Regions from separate parts of the Streptomyces sp. NPDC047130 genome, predicted to be linked through region 2. Evidence: riboswitches for the same ligand, from Rfam matches in the RefSeq annotation. Region 2 holds a riboswitch; the other holds the start of a gene.

Region 1 (7,732 bases), on a different contig from region 2:
TCGAGGCCGGCGTCCCCGTCTTCGGCATGTGCTACGGCTTCCAGCTGATGGCGCAGACCCTGGGCGGTCAGGTCGACAACACGGGCGCCCGTGAGTACGGCCGCACCCAGCTCCACGTGAGCCGGTCGGGCTCCACCCTCTTCGAGGGCACCCCGGACGAGCAGCCGGTGTGGATGTCGCACGGCGACGCCTGCTCCGCCGCCCCCGAGGGCTTCGAGGTCACGGCCTCCACCGACGTCGTGCCGGTCGCCGCCTTCGAGAACGACGCCAAGAAGCTGTACGGCGTGCAGTACCACCCCGAGGTGATGCACTCCACGTTCGGCCAGCAGATCCTCGAGCACTTCCTGTACCGGGGCGCGGGCATCAGCCCGACCTGGACCACCGGCAACGTCATCGACGAGCAGGTCGCCGCGATCCGCGAGATGGTCGGCACCAAGCGCGCCATCTGCGGCCTGTCCGGCGGCGTCGACTCCGCGGTCGCCGCGGCGCTCGTCCAGAAGGCCATCGGCAACCAGCTGACCTGCGTCTACGTCGACCACGGCCTGATGCGCAAGGGCGAGACCGAGCAGGTCGAGAAGGACTTCGTGGCCGCCACCGGCGTGGAGCTCAAGGTCGTCGACGCCGAGGAGCGGTTCCTGACCGCGCTCGCTGGCGTCAGCGACCCGGAGGAGAAGCGCAAGATCATCGGCCGGGAGTTCATCCGCGTCTTCGAGCAGGCGCAGGCCGAGATCGTCGCCGAGGCGCCGGGCGACCAGCCCGTCGAGTTCCTCGTCCAGGGCACCCTGTACCCGGACGTCGTCGAGTCCGGCGGCGGCACCGGCACGGCCAACATCAAGTCCCACCACAACGTGGGCGGCCTGCCGGAGGACCTCGAGTTCAAGCTGATCGAGCCGCTGCGCCAGCTGTTCAAGGACGAGGTCCGGATGGTCGGCCAGGAACTCGGCCTGCCGGAGGAGATCGTCCAGCGCCAGCCCTTCCCGGGCCCCGGCCTCGGCATCCGCATCGTCGGCGAGGTCACCAAGGAGCGCCTGGACCTGCTGCGCGAGGCCGACGCCATCGCCCGCGAGGAGCTCACCGCGGCCGGCCAGGACAGCAAGATCTGGCAGTGCCCGGTGGTCCTGCTCGCGGACGTCCGCAGCGTGGGCGTCCAGGGCGACGGCCGCACCTACGGCCACCCGATCGTGCTGCGCCCGGTCTCGTCCGAGGACGCCATGACGGCCGACTGGTCGCGCCTGCCGTACGAGGTGCTGGAGCGGATCTCCACCCGCATCACCAACGAGGTGCGGGACGTCAACCGCGTCGTGCTGGACGTCACCTCCAAGCCGCCGGGCACCATCGAGTGGGAGTGACCTCTCCCACCACCGCGTGACGAAGGGCGCCGTCCGGTCTTCCGGACGGCGCCCTTCGCCGTCGCCGGGAAACGGGCCGAAAATGTTGGGCCGCGACCGAGACCCGCAGGGCGCCGGAACGGTTGTGAAGGGAGAGGCCGAGACGCGCCCCCCGCTCCCGGTGGACCCCGCGGCGCAGCGGGCCCCGTGGACCGGACGGGGTGGGCGGTACGGCACAATTCCCCTACGCGGCAGGCGAGTTGCCGCTGTGACGATCGTTGCGGAAGGCGGACACGGCGTGGCGGTGCAGGAGGCGCGGCAGGGCGCCGACGCGGCGAAGGACACCCATGGGGGCGGCTGCACGTGCGGGGACTGTCCGCACGGCGCCCGGGCGGGACACCGGAAGGCCGTGGCGGCCTTCCTCCACCAGCGGGACGAGTACGCCGCCGGGAAGGGACTGCCCGCCGCGGTCGCCCACTCGGCCTCCGCCTCGCGGCAGTGGGTCTCCGACGAGCTCACCCAGTCCGCCGCGGAAGTCGCCGAGCGCAGCCGGGCCGAGGGCCAGGCCTGGCTGGCGCGGCTGTGGCGGGTCACGCTCTACGCCGTGTGGGGAGCGGTGCTGCTGCTCCTGCTGGTGCAGGCGCTCACCGCGATCGGGGCCGGGTGGACGCCGGCCCGCACGGCGGGGCTGCTCGCGGCCCTGGTGACGGCCGCCGCGCTGTCCGCCGCCTCCTGGTACCACCGAGCGCGCGGCGGCGTGCTCGCGCCGGTGATCGGCGAGGACAACCGCCTCTCCACCTCGCGCGCGGTGGCCGTCGCGTGGGTGCTGTTCACCGCCTTCGCCGTGCTCACCCTGGCCGGCCAGCTGGCCGCCGCCTCCGGGCACCGGGAGCGTGACGCGCTGATCGCGGGCCTCGACCTGGCGCGCGGGGCGGGCGTGGTGACGGTGCTGGCCGTGGTGTGCGCCATCGCGGTGCTGGTCCGCCGGGTGGTGAGCCTGCGGGTGCAGGGGCAGCGGCTGCAGAAGGTGCGCGCGCACCGGCCCCGCGCGGCGGACCTGCTGACCGACGACTCCGGGCGCGGCAGCTTCGCCGACATCCAGTACGTCGTGATCTCCGCGGTGGCGCTGGTCTTCGGCCTGGTCCGGCTGGCCCGCAAACCGGAGCAGCTGCCCGACCTGCCGTGGGGGCTGGCCGTGGTGGTGCTGATCTCGGCGGCGACCTACCTGGCCGGCAAGTACGCGGAGGGCGGCCGTCCGGTCGTGCTCTCCGTGGTGCGGGCCCGGGAGGCGGGAGACCTCGACGGGCCGATCCGCACCGGCGACGACATCGAGATCCGCGGGGCGGGCTTCGTGCCGCCGGGGGCGCAGGGCGCGGACCGGCTGTCGCGGATGGTCGTCCGGATAGGAGCGGTCAACGTCCACGTTCCGCTGGTGCCGGTGGCGGGCGGTTTCAGCAACCCGTCCGACACGGTGCTGACGGTGCCGGTGCCCGCCGATGTCGAGCCCGGCCGCGTCGAGGTCCAGGTCGTCACCGCGGCCGGTCTCGAGACCAACCGGGTGGTCGTCGACGTCACCGAGTGACCCTCCGCGTCCGCACGGCACCTCCTTGCGGAGCCACCGCCCGGGAGGGGCGGGGCGTGGCGAGGAGTGGCGAGGAGAGGCGTGGAGTGGCGAGGAGAGGCGTGACTACCACGAGCTGCCTGGGTGTGACGGAGCGCCACGCTCGGGCCAAGGTCACGAAAACGTATCGGGCATATCGCACACCGTCCTTCACACGGACCCCACGGGTTGGCTAACGTGCCGCGCGGGCCGTCCGACCCCGACCGGCGAACCTCGCCGGTCCGTGCGGCCCCCGCCGAGTCCGGCCCCGCGCCGGAGCCGGGGACCCGCACGCGCCACCTGGGGTGAATCGTTCCGGCCCCGCCGGACCGTAGGGCAACCCTTCCGGAACCGCCGCCCGAACCCGACAGCTAACCCGGTAGGCGGGAGACGGAAGGAGTCGCCGCCTTGGCGTCACACCGAAAACCCCGCCCTGCGGGCCTGCTCGCGGGCATACGCACCCCCGCCCTGGCGACCGTCGCCCTCACCTCCGTGGCCCTGCTGAGCCAGACCGCCCAGGCCGCCCCGTCCGACCGCCCCAGCCTCGCAGAGGTCCAGGAGAAGGTCGACGCCCTCTACCGCCAGGCCGAGGCCGCGACCGAGAAGTACAACTCCGCCAAGGAGCAGAGCGAGGCCCGGCGCAAGGAGCTCGACACGCTGCTCGACGAGGTCGCCGAGCGCACCGACGAGCTGAACGAGGCCCGCGAGAAGCTCGGTTCGTACGCCGCCGCCCAGTACCGCTCCGGCACCGCGCTCCCCGACACCGCCACCTTCCTCCTCGCCGAGGCCCCCGAGGACTACTTCGGCCAGGCCCAGCTGATGGACCGCCTGACCGCCCGCCAGCAGGAGGCGGTCGACGAGTTCGTGGAGCGCCAGGCCGCCACCGCCGAGAAGCGGCAGGAGGCCTCCGAGAGCATGGAGACCCTGAGCTCCTCCGAGGAGGAGCTCCGCACCAGCAAGGCGACCGTCCAGAAGAAGCTGAGCGACGCCCGCGAACTGCTGGCCGAGCTGACCGCCGAGGAGAAGGCGCGGCTCGCCGCGATCGAGCGGAAGAAGGAGGAGGAGGCCCGCCGCAAGGCGGAGGAGCTGGCACGGCAGCAGGCCGCCGAGGAGAAGGCCCGCCAGGAGGCGGCGGCCGAGGAGGCCGCCGAGGAGGGATCCACCGGCGGCGACACCGGATCCGGCGGCTCCACCGACGCGTCCGCCTCGCAGGGCCGGAAGGCGGTCGCGTTCGCGGAGGCCCGGATCGGCCTCCCCTACGTGTGGGGCGCGACCGGCCCGGACTCCTACGACTGCTCGGGCCTCACCCAGGCCGCCTGGAAGGCCGCCGGCGTGGACCTGCCGCGCACCACCTACGACCAGGTGAACGCCGGCACCACCGTCCCGGTCTCCCAGGCGCAGCCGGGCGACCTGGTCTTCTTCTACGACGACGTCACCCACGTGGGCGTCTACATCGGCGACGGCATGATGATCCACGCTCCGAAGCCGGGCACGAACGTCCGCGAGGAGTCGATCTACTACGACGGCGAGGGTTCCATCCACAGCGTCGTGCGCCCCTCCTGACCGGTCCGGCCCCCGGCGGCCCGCACGACGGCCCGCCCCATGCCCCGGGGACGCGCGACGGCCCGCACGCTCCAGGCGTGCGGGCCGTCGCGGTACGCGTCACGGACGCGGCGTCACGTCCACAGCACCGCGATGAAGACGTTGACCGTCGTCAGCGCCCCCACCAGGGCGAACTGCCCCTTCGACACCCGCTCCTCGTCGCGCTTCACGTAGACCAGGCCGAGGATCACGATCAGCAGCAGCAGCTTGATGCCGATCTTGATGTGGTTGACCGAGGCGCCCTGGGCCTCGTTGAGGCCCACCAGGACGATGCCGGTGACCAGCATGGTGAGGGCGCCGTGCAGCATGCCCGGGGTGAAGCGGGCGGTGCCCTGACCGATGGCCTTCATCTGGTGGAAGAAACCGCCGAGCAGCGCGGCGATACCGATGATGTGAAGGCCGACGAAGATGTGCAGGAGTACGTCCATGCCGGGGAGCCTAGCCACCGCCCGCGGCGCCGCACGCGGCGGGCCGCCGCGTAACGCCCCTCCCGCCCCACCCGCCCCGGACATGCGCAAACGGTCGTGACGGCACAGCAATCCGTCATCACCGGAACGCCACACCACTCCCTCGGACACCCGGTGACTCTTTGGAGTCATCTCCGCACAAACCGTTACCGGATGGTGACCTACCGGATTAGCGTCCTCCCCCAGGTGACCGGCTCCCCCGCCTGTCGTCCCGACCGGACGGCGTCGGCCACCCCATCGAAGGTCCGGCGGCGGCCCGCCTCCCCTGTGCGGGCCGCCGCCGGATGTGTGACCGTCCCGCCAGTGGGGCGGGACGTACGGAAGGACGTGGACTCCAACGTGGCATCGCACCGCAAACCCTCACAGCACCGGAGCGGCGGCAGGGCACGCACCCTGCTCACCGCGGTACTCGCGGGAGCGGCGGCCTCGGCGGGACTCGAGGGAGTCGGACACGCGGCGCCGAAGCCGACGCCGGAACAGGTCAGGGAAGAGGTCGACCAGCTGTACCGGGAGGCCGAGGCGGCCACCGAGAAGTACAACGGCGCCAAGGAGAGGACCCGGGCCGCCGAACGCCGGGTGGACCAGCTGCAGGACGAGGCAGCCCGGCGGGCCGAGGAGCTGAACGAGGCGCGTGAGGCACTGGGCTCGGCCGCCGCCGCCCAGTACCGCTCGGGGAACGGTCTCGACCCCACCATGCAGCTGGCACTCTCCTCCGACCCCGACCGCTTCCTGCGGGACGCGGGCTTCGCCCAGCGCGCCGGCGACCTCCAGGCCACGGAGATCGCCTCCGTGTCGCAGCAGATCCGCGAGCTCGACGAGGTGCGGGACGACGCCCGGACCGAGCTGGAGCGACTGCGCGACCAGCAGGAGCGGGCCGAGCGGCACAAGCGGACCGTCACCGGGAAGCTGGAGAAGGCCCGCCGGCTGCTCTCCCGGCTGACCGCCGAGGAACGCGCCCGCCTCGCGGAGACGTCGGGCGGCGGCGCGGAAGCGTCACCGGGACGGGGCGGCGGGTCCTCCGGCACGCAGGCCACCGGCGCCCAGGCCACCGGCGGCAGGATCGCCGCGCCCGACTCCCGCGCCGCGGCCGCCATCGCCTACGCCCAGCGGAAGCTGGGCAGCCCGTACGTCTGGGGCGCCACCGGGCCCAACGCCTTCGACTGCTCGGGACTGATCCAGGCCGCCTACCGCTCCGCGGGTGTCTCCCTGCCCCGCACCACCTACGCCCAGATCGACGCGGGGCGGCGCGTGTCCCGTTCCCAGCTCCGCCCGGGCGACCTGGTGTTCTTCTACCCCGGCGTCACCCATGTGGGCATGTACATCGGCCAGGGCAGGATGATCCACGCGCCGAATCCCTCGGCCCCGGTCCGGATCGCCCCCATCGACGAGATGCCCTTCGCCGGGGCGACCCGCGTGGTCTGAGCGGGAACCTGATCGCTCGGAGCGGGGCGGGACGGGACGGGGAGCGGCAGGACGGGGAGCGGCAGGACAGGGAGGGGCGGGACGGGGAGGGGCGGGACGGGGAAGCGAGAGGCGGCGGGGTCGGCCCGCCGTCAGACCAGGCGTCGGGCCGTGGCCCAGCGGGTCAGCTCGTGCCGGTTGGAGAGCTGGAGCTTGCGCAGGACCGCCGAGACGTGCGACTCCACCGTCTTCACCGAGATGAAGAGCTGCTTGGCGATCTCCTTGTAGGCGTAGCCGCGGGCGATCAGCCGGAGCACCTCCCGCTCCCGCTGGGTGAGCCGGTCCAGGTCCTCGTCCACCGGCGGCGCGTCGGTGGAGGCGAAGGCGTCCAGGACGAAGCCGGCCAGCCGGGGCGAGAACACCGCGTCGCCCTCCTGGACCCGGAAGACCGAGTCGACCAGGTCCGACCCGGTGATCGTCTTGGTGACGTATCCGCGGGCGCCGCCGCGGATGACGCCGATCACGTCCTCCGCGGCGTCGGAGACCGAGAGGGCGAGGAAGCGGACCGGCTGCTCCGGGTCGGAGGCGAGTCCCGCACACCGGCGCAGCACCTCGACGCCGCCGCCGCCCGGCAGGTGGACGTCGAGCAGCACGACCTCGGGCCGCGTGGCGGTGATCACCGTGACCGCCTGGTCGACGTCGGCGGCCTCCCCGACCACCTCCACGCCGGTGCGCTGCGTCTCGCCGATCTCGGCGCGCACCCCCGTGCGGAACATGCGGTGGTCGTCGACGAGCACGACCCTCACCCGGCGTCCGGCACCCGGCTCGCCGCCCGTGCCCGCCTCGATGCCCGTGCCCTCGGGGCCGGTGGCTCCGGTCGCGTCGCTCATGACGTCCTCTCCGCCCTCTCCATCTCCAGCTCGACCTCGGTGCCCCCGTCGGGGGCGGCCCGCACACGGGCCGTGCCGCCGTTGCGTTCCATGCGGCCGATGATCGACTCCCGGACACCCATCCGGTCGGCGGGTATCGCGTCCAGGTCGAAGCCGGGGCCGCGGTCGCGGACGGACACGAACACCGTCCTCCCCTCCACCTCGGCGTAGACCTGGACCGGCCCGCCGTCGCCACCGTACTTGGCGGCGTTCACCATGGCCTCCCGCGCGGCCTGGATCTGGGCGGCCAGTTTCTCGTCGAGCGGGCAGTCGCCCACCACCACCACCTCGATGGGGACACCGTGTTTGTCCTCCACCTCGGCGGCGGTGCTCCGGACCGCCTCGGCGAGCGTCTCCGGCTCGGCCTCCTCCTCCTTGCCGGAGCCCTCCGGCCGGTACAGCCAG
Region 2 (7,732 bases):
GCGGACCTCGTTGGCGTCGAAGGTGGTCTCCTGATGGACCAGGAACGACCGGACGGGCTCGCCGCCCACGGCGGACTCCACCGCCTCGGCCACGAGGGCCGGGTAGTAGCCGCTGCGCTCGATCGCCGCGCGCAGCCCCTGGGTCGTCGTACTGGTCTTGGCCATGACGTCCATCCTACGGCGGCGCACGGACTGCCCGGACCGCCCGGGAGCGGTCCGGTTCGCCCCGTCGCGCGGCGTGCGGGCCGGGCGGGGTCCCGTGCGGGGCCGGTCGTGTGCCTGGTGCCGTGCGGGCCGGGTGGCCGGTCAGTACTGCGGCAGCGTACGCGGTCCCTGGTCGTCGCGGGCGGGCGGGTGCGCCAGTCGCACCGAGGCGCCGAGCACGCTCACACCGCGGGGGGCGACGACCACCGGCTCCAGTGTGACGGCCACCACCTCGGGGTGGTCGTCGACCAGGCGTGACACCCGCAGCAGGAGCCGCTCCAGGGCGTCCGTGTCCACCGGGGCGGCGCCGCGCCAGCCGAAGAGGAGGGGCGCGGTCCGCACCGAGCGGATCATGGCCGCGGCGTCGCGGTCGGCGACCGGGATCAGCCGGTGCGAGAGGTCGCCGAGCAGCTGGGAGGGGGCGCCGGCCAGGCCGAAGGAGAGCACCGGGCCCGCGGCGGGGTCGATCACGGCGCGGACCAGGGTGTCCACACCGCGCGGCGCCATCTGCTGCACCACCGGGCGGACCTGCTCGGCCCCGCCGAACAGCTCGGCCAGTTCGGCGAAGGCGCGGCGGACCTGCTCCTCGTCGGCCAGGTCGAGCCGGACGCCGCCGAGGTCCGCGCGGTGCCGCAGGTGCGGGGCGGTGGTCTTCAGGGCCACCGGGAAACCGATCCTGCGGGCCGCGGCGACGGCCTCGTCGGCCGTGCCGGCGGGGACGGCGCGGCGTACCGGGACGCCGTAGCGGCGCAGCAGGGCATGGGTCTCCTCGGGGCCCAGCTCGACACCGACGTCCGGCCCCGCCTCGGCGGCCGGTCCGGTCCCGGCGGCCGACCCGGCGCCGACGGCCGGTCCCGTCCCGACCGTGGGCCTGGTCCCCGCGGCGGGGCCGGTCCCCGCGGCGCCCGGGGCGTCGGCGAGCAGCGTGTCGATGAAGGAGGCGGCCTCCTTCTCGTCGATGTCCTCGAACTCGGGCACCCGGCCCGCCTCGGCGGCGTCGCGGCGCCAGCCCGCGTAGCGGACGGCCTCGGCCAGGGCGCGGACCGCGCGTTCGGCGGCGGGGTAGGCGGGGATCAACCGCAGTCGCGTCTCGTCGGGCTGCGGGGTGTACTGCGGCCCGGTGCTCTGCTGATCGGTGCTCTGCTGATCGGTGCTCTGCTGCCCGCTGCTCTGCGGCGCGCCGCTCTGCTGCCGGGCGTCCTGCCGCAGGGCGCTGTCCCCCGCCGGCGCCGCCTCCCCGGACGCCGCGGCCTCCCCGGCGTCCTCCGGCCGTGCCTCCGCCGCGGCCCGGGCCTGGGGCGCGGTGACGGCGGCGGCGGAGAGCGCCTCGGCCAGTCCGCCGAGTTCCACGTGGACGACCAGGACGGGCTTGTCCGGCGCGTCGGCCCCCGCGGTGCGCAGGGCCTCCGCGAGCGCGGCGTCCGCCGCCGTGCCCCCGTCGCCCGCCGCCTCGTCGATGCGGGGGATGGCCGTGACCACCACGGCGTCGCTGCCGGGGTCGGCCAGGGCGCGGGAGAGCGCGCGGTGGAAGTCGTCGGGGGTGGCGGCGGTGGTGAGGTCCAGCGGGGGCAGCGGTTCCAGGCCCTCGGCGAGACAGGCGTCGTAGGTGAGCAGGCCCAGCGACTCGGAGTTGCCGAGGATCGCCACCCGGGGGCCGGCGGGCAGCGGCTGACGGGCCAGCAGGAGCCCCGCGTCGACCAGTTCGGTGATGGTGTCGACGCGGATCACGCCGGCCTGGCGGAGCAGCGCGGAGACGGTGTCGTGCGACAGCCGGGTGGCGCGCACGGCATGGCCCTGGGGCACGCCGCTGTGCCGGGCGCCCTGCACCACGACCAGCGGTTTGGCCGCGGCGGTGCGCCGGGCCAGCCGGTTGAACTTCCGCGGGTTGCCGATGGACTCGAGGTACATCAGCGCGACGTCGGTCTCCGGGTCGTCGTACCAGTACTGGAGGACGTCGTTGCCGGAGACGTCGGCGCGGTTGCCGGCCGAGACGAAGGTGGACACCCCGGTGACGCCGGTGACCCCGCCGTCACGCCGGTGGAGGCGGGAGAGCAGGGCGACGCCGATGGCGCCGGACTGGGTGAACAGGCCGATCCGCCCGGCGCGGGGCATCTCGGGGGCGAGGGAGGCGTTGAGCCGGACGTCGGCCGCGGTGTTGACCACGCCGAACGCGTTGGGCCCGATGACACGCATGCCGAACGCGCGTGCCCGGCGCACCAGTTGACGCTGCCGTTCCCGCCCCTCGGGGCCCAGCTCGGCGTACCCGGCGGAGAGGACGACCAGCCCCTGCACGCCGTGCGCCCCGCACTCGTCGACGACCTCGGGCACCCGGTCGGCGGGGACGGCGACCACGGCGAGGTCGACCGGCCCGTCGATCCCGGCGAGCGAGCGGCGGGCGGGGACGCCGTCGAGCTCGGTGAGGTCCTCGGGGAAGGACGGGTTGACGGCGTGGAGGGCGCCGGTGAAGCCGCCGTCACGCAGGTGCTCCAGCACGCTGCGGCCCACGCCGCCCCTGCCGCGGCTCACGCCGACGACCGCGACCGAGCCCGGGGCGAGCAGCCGCCGCACGGAGCGGGCCTCGGCACGCTGCTCGCGGGCCTGCTGGACGGCGAGCGAGCGGTCGGTGGGCTCGAGGTCGAGGTGCAGGCGGACCACGCCGTCCTCGAAGCTGCGCTTCTGGGCGTATCCGGCGTCCGTGAACACCTTGATCATCTTGGTGTTGGCGGGCAGCACCTCGGCGGTGAAGCGGCGCACGCCCCGTTCCCGGGCGACGGCGGCGATGTGCTCCAGCAGCGCGGAGGCGACACCGCGGCCGTGGTGGGCGTCCTGCACCAGGAAGGCGACCTCGGCCTCGTCGGCGGGCGAGGAGGCGGGCATGCCGGTGGCGTCGACCCGGTCGTAGCGGACGGTGGCGATGAACTCGCCGCCGAAGGTGGCCGCGAGGCCGACCCGGTCGACGTAGTCGTGGTGGGTGAACCGGTGCACGTCCTTGGCGGACAGGCGGGGGTACGGGGAGAAGAACCGCAGGTACTTCGACTCGTCGGAGACCTGCTCGTAGAAGCTGACCAGGCGTTCCGCGTCGTCCTCGGTGATGGGCCTGACGTGGGTGATGCCGCCGTCGCGGAGCACGACGTCGGCTTCCCAGTGTGCGGGGTACTCGTGACGGTCCGACGGGCTCTGCATGCCGCAAGCCTACGGCGCGCGGCCGCTTCGGGCGCGGGGCCGGTGGGCCCCGGTCCGCCGGGGGCGGGACGCACCGGCCAGGAGGGCCGCAAGGCGCCGCGGGGACGACGGGAGCCACGAGGACCGCGAGGACCGCGAGGACCGCGACGTTCACGACGAGAAGGAGGAGAGCGAGGTGCCGGAGATGGCCGAACGGCGGGTGAGGGTGGCGGGACCGGACGGGCTGCACGCCCGGCCGGCGGCGCGCTTCGTGCGCGCGGCGCAGGAGTCGGGGCTGCCGGTGCGGGTGGCCCGGGCGGACGGGGCCGGGGCGGGGCCGGTGAGCGCCGCGTCGATCCTGAAGGTGCTGGGCCTGGGGGTGCGGGGGGGCGAGGAGATCGTGCTGTCCTGCGAGGGCGAGGGCGCCGAGGCGGTGCTGCGCCGTCTCGCGGACCTGGTGTCGCAGCCGCCGCCGAGGGGGCCTGGACACGCGATGCTCTGAACACCTGCGCCTGGAACGCCGCTTTCCCCTCCGCCGTGCGCGCCGTCCGCATTTCCGGGCAGGCAAAAGCGCCGGGCAACACCTCGGACCGAAGAAAGACCGAAGGAATAGGCATGCGGTAACGAATTCCTTCGCCCTTGTATACGGCCTCGGTGTTAAGTGGAGAGGCCGCTCGTGTTTACGGCATGTTGCGAAGTCCTCACCACGTCCGGGCGCACCGCGCTTCCGCGGTTCTGCCCGGGAATGCGGAGCCGGTGCAGGGCGAGCGAGCGTTCGGTGTGCAGGGCGGTCGTCTGCCGGGCCCGCTCGCCGTCCCCGCGGGCCACGGCGTCGACGATGGCGCCGTGCTCGGCCCAGGTCTCGGTGGGCGCCGGCAGCGGGTCCACCGAGTACATCCAGGCGATCTTGTGCCGGAGCTGAGTGAGGGACGAGGTCAGGGCGCCGCTGCCGCAGGCCTGTGCGAGCGTCTCGTGGAACCAGCCCCCCAGGGATCGCAGGTCCTCGCCGTAGCCCCGCCGCGCCCGCTCCTGCCCCAGCCTGACCAGGCCACGGAGGACTTTCAGGTGGGCCTCGGTGCGGCGCTGCGCGGCCCGGGCGGCGCCCAGCGGCTCCAGCAGCAGCCGCATCTCCAGCAGGTCCGCGGCCTCCTGCTCGGTCGGCTCGGCCACACAGGCCCCGGCATGGCGCCGGGTGACCACGAAGCCCTCCGCCTCCAGGGTGCGCAGCGCCTCGCGGACCGGGACCCGGGAGACCCCGTAGCGCCGGGCGAGCAGTTCCTCGGTCAGCCGGCTTCCCCGCTCGTGGACGCCTGCGACGATGTCGTCCCGGATCGCCGTGCATACCGAATGCGCGGGAATACGCATGCCGACCTCCGCCTCGATGAATGAATTGACTCTAAGGCAATCGACGGCGATTTCCGACGGGAAGGCCCCGCGGACGGGGAATTTTTGGCCGTGGCCCGCCCGGTGCGTCCGGTGCGCCCGGAATCCTTCCGGAACGACGAAAAGCCCCCGCCCGGGAAACCGGGCGGGGGCTTTCGCGTGTGCGGGTGGCGTCAGAGGTTCACGCCGTGGGACCGGAGGTAGGCGACCGGGTCGATGTCGCTGCCGTACTCGGCGGTCATCCGCGCCTCGAAGTGGAGGTGCGGCCCGGTGACGTTGCCGGTGGCGCCGGAGCGGCCGATGTGCGCGCCGGGGGTCACGGCCTGGCCGGGGGTGACGCTGACCGAGGAGAGGTGGCCGTACTGGGTGTAGGTGCCGTCGTGCATCTTGATGACGACCTGGTACCCGTAGCTGCCGCCCCAGCCGGCCTCGACCACGGTGCCGCGGCCCACCGAGCGGACCGGGGTGCCGGCGGCGGCGTGGAAGTCGACGCCGGTGTGGCTGCCGGAGGACCAGACGGCGCCGCCGGCCTGGTAACCGGTGGAGACGTAGGAGCCGGCGATGGGGCTGACGAACATGGTGAGGCGGCGCAGGCGCTCGCGCTCGGCCTCGCGGGCGGCGCGGCGCTCGGCCTCCTCGCGCTCCTCGCGGGCCTTCGCGATGGCGGCCTTCTCGGCGGCCGCCCGCTCCTGGGCCTCGGCCTGCTCGTCGATCTGGTCGGCCACCCGGTCGCCGATGGTGACGACGGGCAGCAGGCCGGTGGTCTCGTTGACGGACGTCTCGGCGGCGGAGGCGGGAGTGGCCAGGGTGCCGACGACGCCGGTGGTGGTGAGAGCGGCGAGGCCTGCCAGGCCGGCGGTGGTACGGCTGGTCCGGCCGGGACGGCGGTGCCTGCCGGAGGCGCAGTTGAACGCCATGAAGTGGCTGAGTCCTTTCCTTCCCTCTCGCCGGCCGGGTTAGCTGTCGGGTTCGGAGCAGGAAGGTCTCCTACGGGCTTCTCCCACCGTGCGCACGCTGTGCGCGCGCCGTGCGGAAGGCACCCGATTCACCCCAGGGGATGCCGCTTGTGGGTCCCCGGCTCCCCTGGCTCGCGCCGTACGGGGATTAGGCGATGACTGCCCGGCGCCGCGGGCGCGGCGCACAAGTGTGGCGGACAGCCGGACCGAAGCTAATGGCGTGATCATTCGGATCACAAACGGATCAAGGCTTTTGTAGCGCATCCCACAGGGCAAACCGGACGCTTCCCTACGCAACGCATGTTGTCCGGGACGAAACGGGCCCCGGCGACCGGATGGGTCACCGGGGCCCGAACCGGCTTGTACGGGCGGTTACTCCGCGCCGACCACCGTCACCTCGCCGATGCCCAGGTCGCGGACCGGGCCGGCGATCTGCGCGGCGTCGCCGACGAGGACCGTGACCAGGCGGTCCACCGGGAAGGCGCTCACCGCGGCCGCCGTGGCCTCCACGGTGCCGGTGGCGGCGAGCTGCTGATAGAGCGTCGCCTGGAAGTCGTCCGGCAGGTGCTGCTCCACCTGGTCGGCCAGGGTGCCGGCCACCGCGGCGGCCGTCTCGTACTTCAGCGGGGCGACGCCCACCAGGTTCTGCACCGCGGTGTCGCGTTCGGCGTCGGTGAGGCCGCCCTCGGCCAGCGTGCGCAGCACCTGCCACAGGTCCTGCAGCGCCGGGCCGGTGTTGGGGGTGTCCACCGAGCCGCTGATGGCCAGCAGGGCCGCGCCCGAGCCGTCGGGCGCGGAGCGCAGGACCTGGGCGAAGGAGCGGACTCCGTAGGTGTAGCCCTTCTCCTCGCGCAGCACCTTGTCCAGCCGGGAGGTGAGCGTGCCGCCGAGGCAGTAGGCGCCGAGCACCTGGGCCGGCCACACGCGGTCGTGCCGGTCCGGACCGGTACGGCCGATGAGCAGCTGGGTCTGCACCGAGCCCGGGCGGTCCACGATCACCACGCGGCCCGTGTCGTCCGCCGTCACCGCGGGCACCGGGTGCGGGTCGGCCGGGGAGCCCGTCCACGCGCCGAGGGTCTCGGCCAGCAGGGCGTCGAGGTCGACGCCGGTGAGGTCGCCCACCACCACGGCGGTCGAGGTGGCGGGGCGGACGTGCCGCTCGTAGAAGGCGCGCACGGCGGCCGCGTCGATCTTCCCGACCGTCTCCTCGGTGCCCTGACGGGGGCGCGCCATCCGCGAACCGGCCGGGAAGAGCTCCTTGTAGAGCTCCTTGGCGGCGCGGCGGGCCGGGTTGGCCAGCTCGTGGGGGATCTCGTCGAGCCGGTTGCGGACCAGCCGGGACACTTCGTCCTCGGCGAACGCGGGGGCCCGCAGCGCGTCGGCGAGCAGCCCGAGGGCCTTGGGCAGCCGGGAGACCGGCACCTCCAGCGAGACCCGCACGCCGGGGTGGTCGGCGTGCATGTCCAGCGTGGCGCCGCACCGTTCGAGCTCGGCGGCGAAGTCCTCCGCGGAGTGCTTGTCGGTGCCCTCCGCGAAGGCGCGCGCCATGATGGTGGCGACGCCGTCCAGTCCGGCGGGCTCCGCGTCGAGCGGCGCGTCCAGCAGCACCTCGACCGCCACGACCTGCTGTCCGGGGCGGTGGCAGTGCAGGACCGTCATGCCGTTGTCCAGCGCGCCGCGCCCCGGGGCGGGGAAGGCCCACGGCTTGGGCTCGCCGGCCTGCGGCATCGGGTGGAACTCCATCGTGGCCAGCTCGGTCACTTGGCCTCCTCCTCGTTCTCGTCGGTGGCGGCCTCGTCCTCGCCCTCCGGGGTGATCGGCTCGTACACCAGCACCGCGCGGTTGTCGGGGCGGAGCCGGGCCTTGGCCACCTCCTTGACCTCCTCCGGCGTCACCTCCAGGACGCGGCGGACGGCGGTCAGGGCGAGCTGCGGGTCGCCGAACAGCACGGCGTAGCGGCAGAGTTCGTCGGCGCGGCCGGCGACCGTGCCGAGCCGGTCCAGCCACTCGCGCTCCAGCTGCGCCTG

What was found. A riboswitch is a leader RNA that binds a small molecule or an ion and turns the genes downstream of it on or off. The one in region 2 is predicted to bind cyclic di-AMP.
Region 1: it holds a riboswitch for cyclic di-AMP, as region 2 does, so the genes downstream of both, ABZ836_RS01040 (NlpC/P60 family protein) here and ABZ836_RS24540 (M23 family metallopeptidase) in region 2, are expected to answer to the same signal.

What each region holds. Positions count from the first base shown of each region.
Region 1 is NZ_JBEYUK010000001.1:217,613-225,344, reverse strand. Features, by position in the region: gene guaA (glutamine-hydrolyzing GMP synthase) at 1-1,349, shown strand, start outside; gene ABZ836_RS01045 (hypothetical protein) at 1,627-2,910, shown strand; cyclic di-AMP (ydaO/yuaA leader) riboswitch at 3,173-3,330, shown strand; gene ABZ836_RS01040 (NlpC/P60 family protein) at 3,337-4,491, shown strand; gene ABZ836_RS01035 (hypothetical protein) at 4,605-4,958, opposite strand; gene ABZ836_RS01030 (NlpC/P60 family protein) at 5,337-6,419, shown strand; gene ABZ836_RS01025 (response regulator transcription factor) at 6,551-7,288, opposite strand; gene ABZ836_RS01020 (PspC domain-containing protein) at 7,285-7,732, opposite strand, start outside.
Region 2 is NZ_JBEYUK010000025.1:11,575-19,306, reverse strand. Features, by position in the region: gene ABZ836_RS24560 (DUF5998 family protein) at 1-165, opposite strand, end outside; gene ABZ836_RS24555 (GNAT family N-acetyltransferase) at 307-3,387, opposite strand; gene ABZ836_RS24550 (HPr family phosphocarrier protein) at 3,572-3,868, shown strand; gene ABZ836_RS24545 (GntR family transcriptional regulator) at 4,024-4,731, opposite strand; gene ABZ836_RS24540 (M23 family metallopeptidase) at 4,923-5,666, opposite strand; cyclic di-AMP (ydaO/yuaA leader) riboswitch at 5,680-5,870, opposite strand; gene ABZ836_RS24535 (pitrilysin family protein) at 6,078-7,466, opposite strand; gene ABZ836_RS24530 (pitrilysin family protein) at 7,463-7,732, opposite strand, start outside.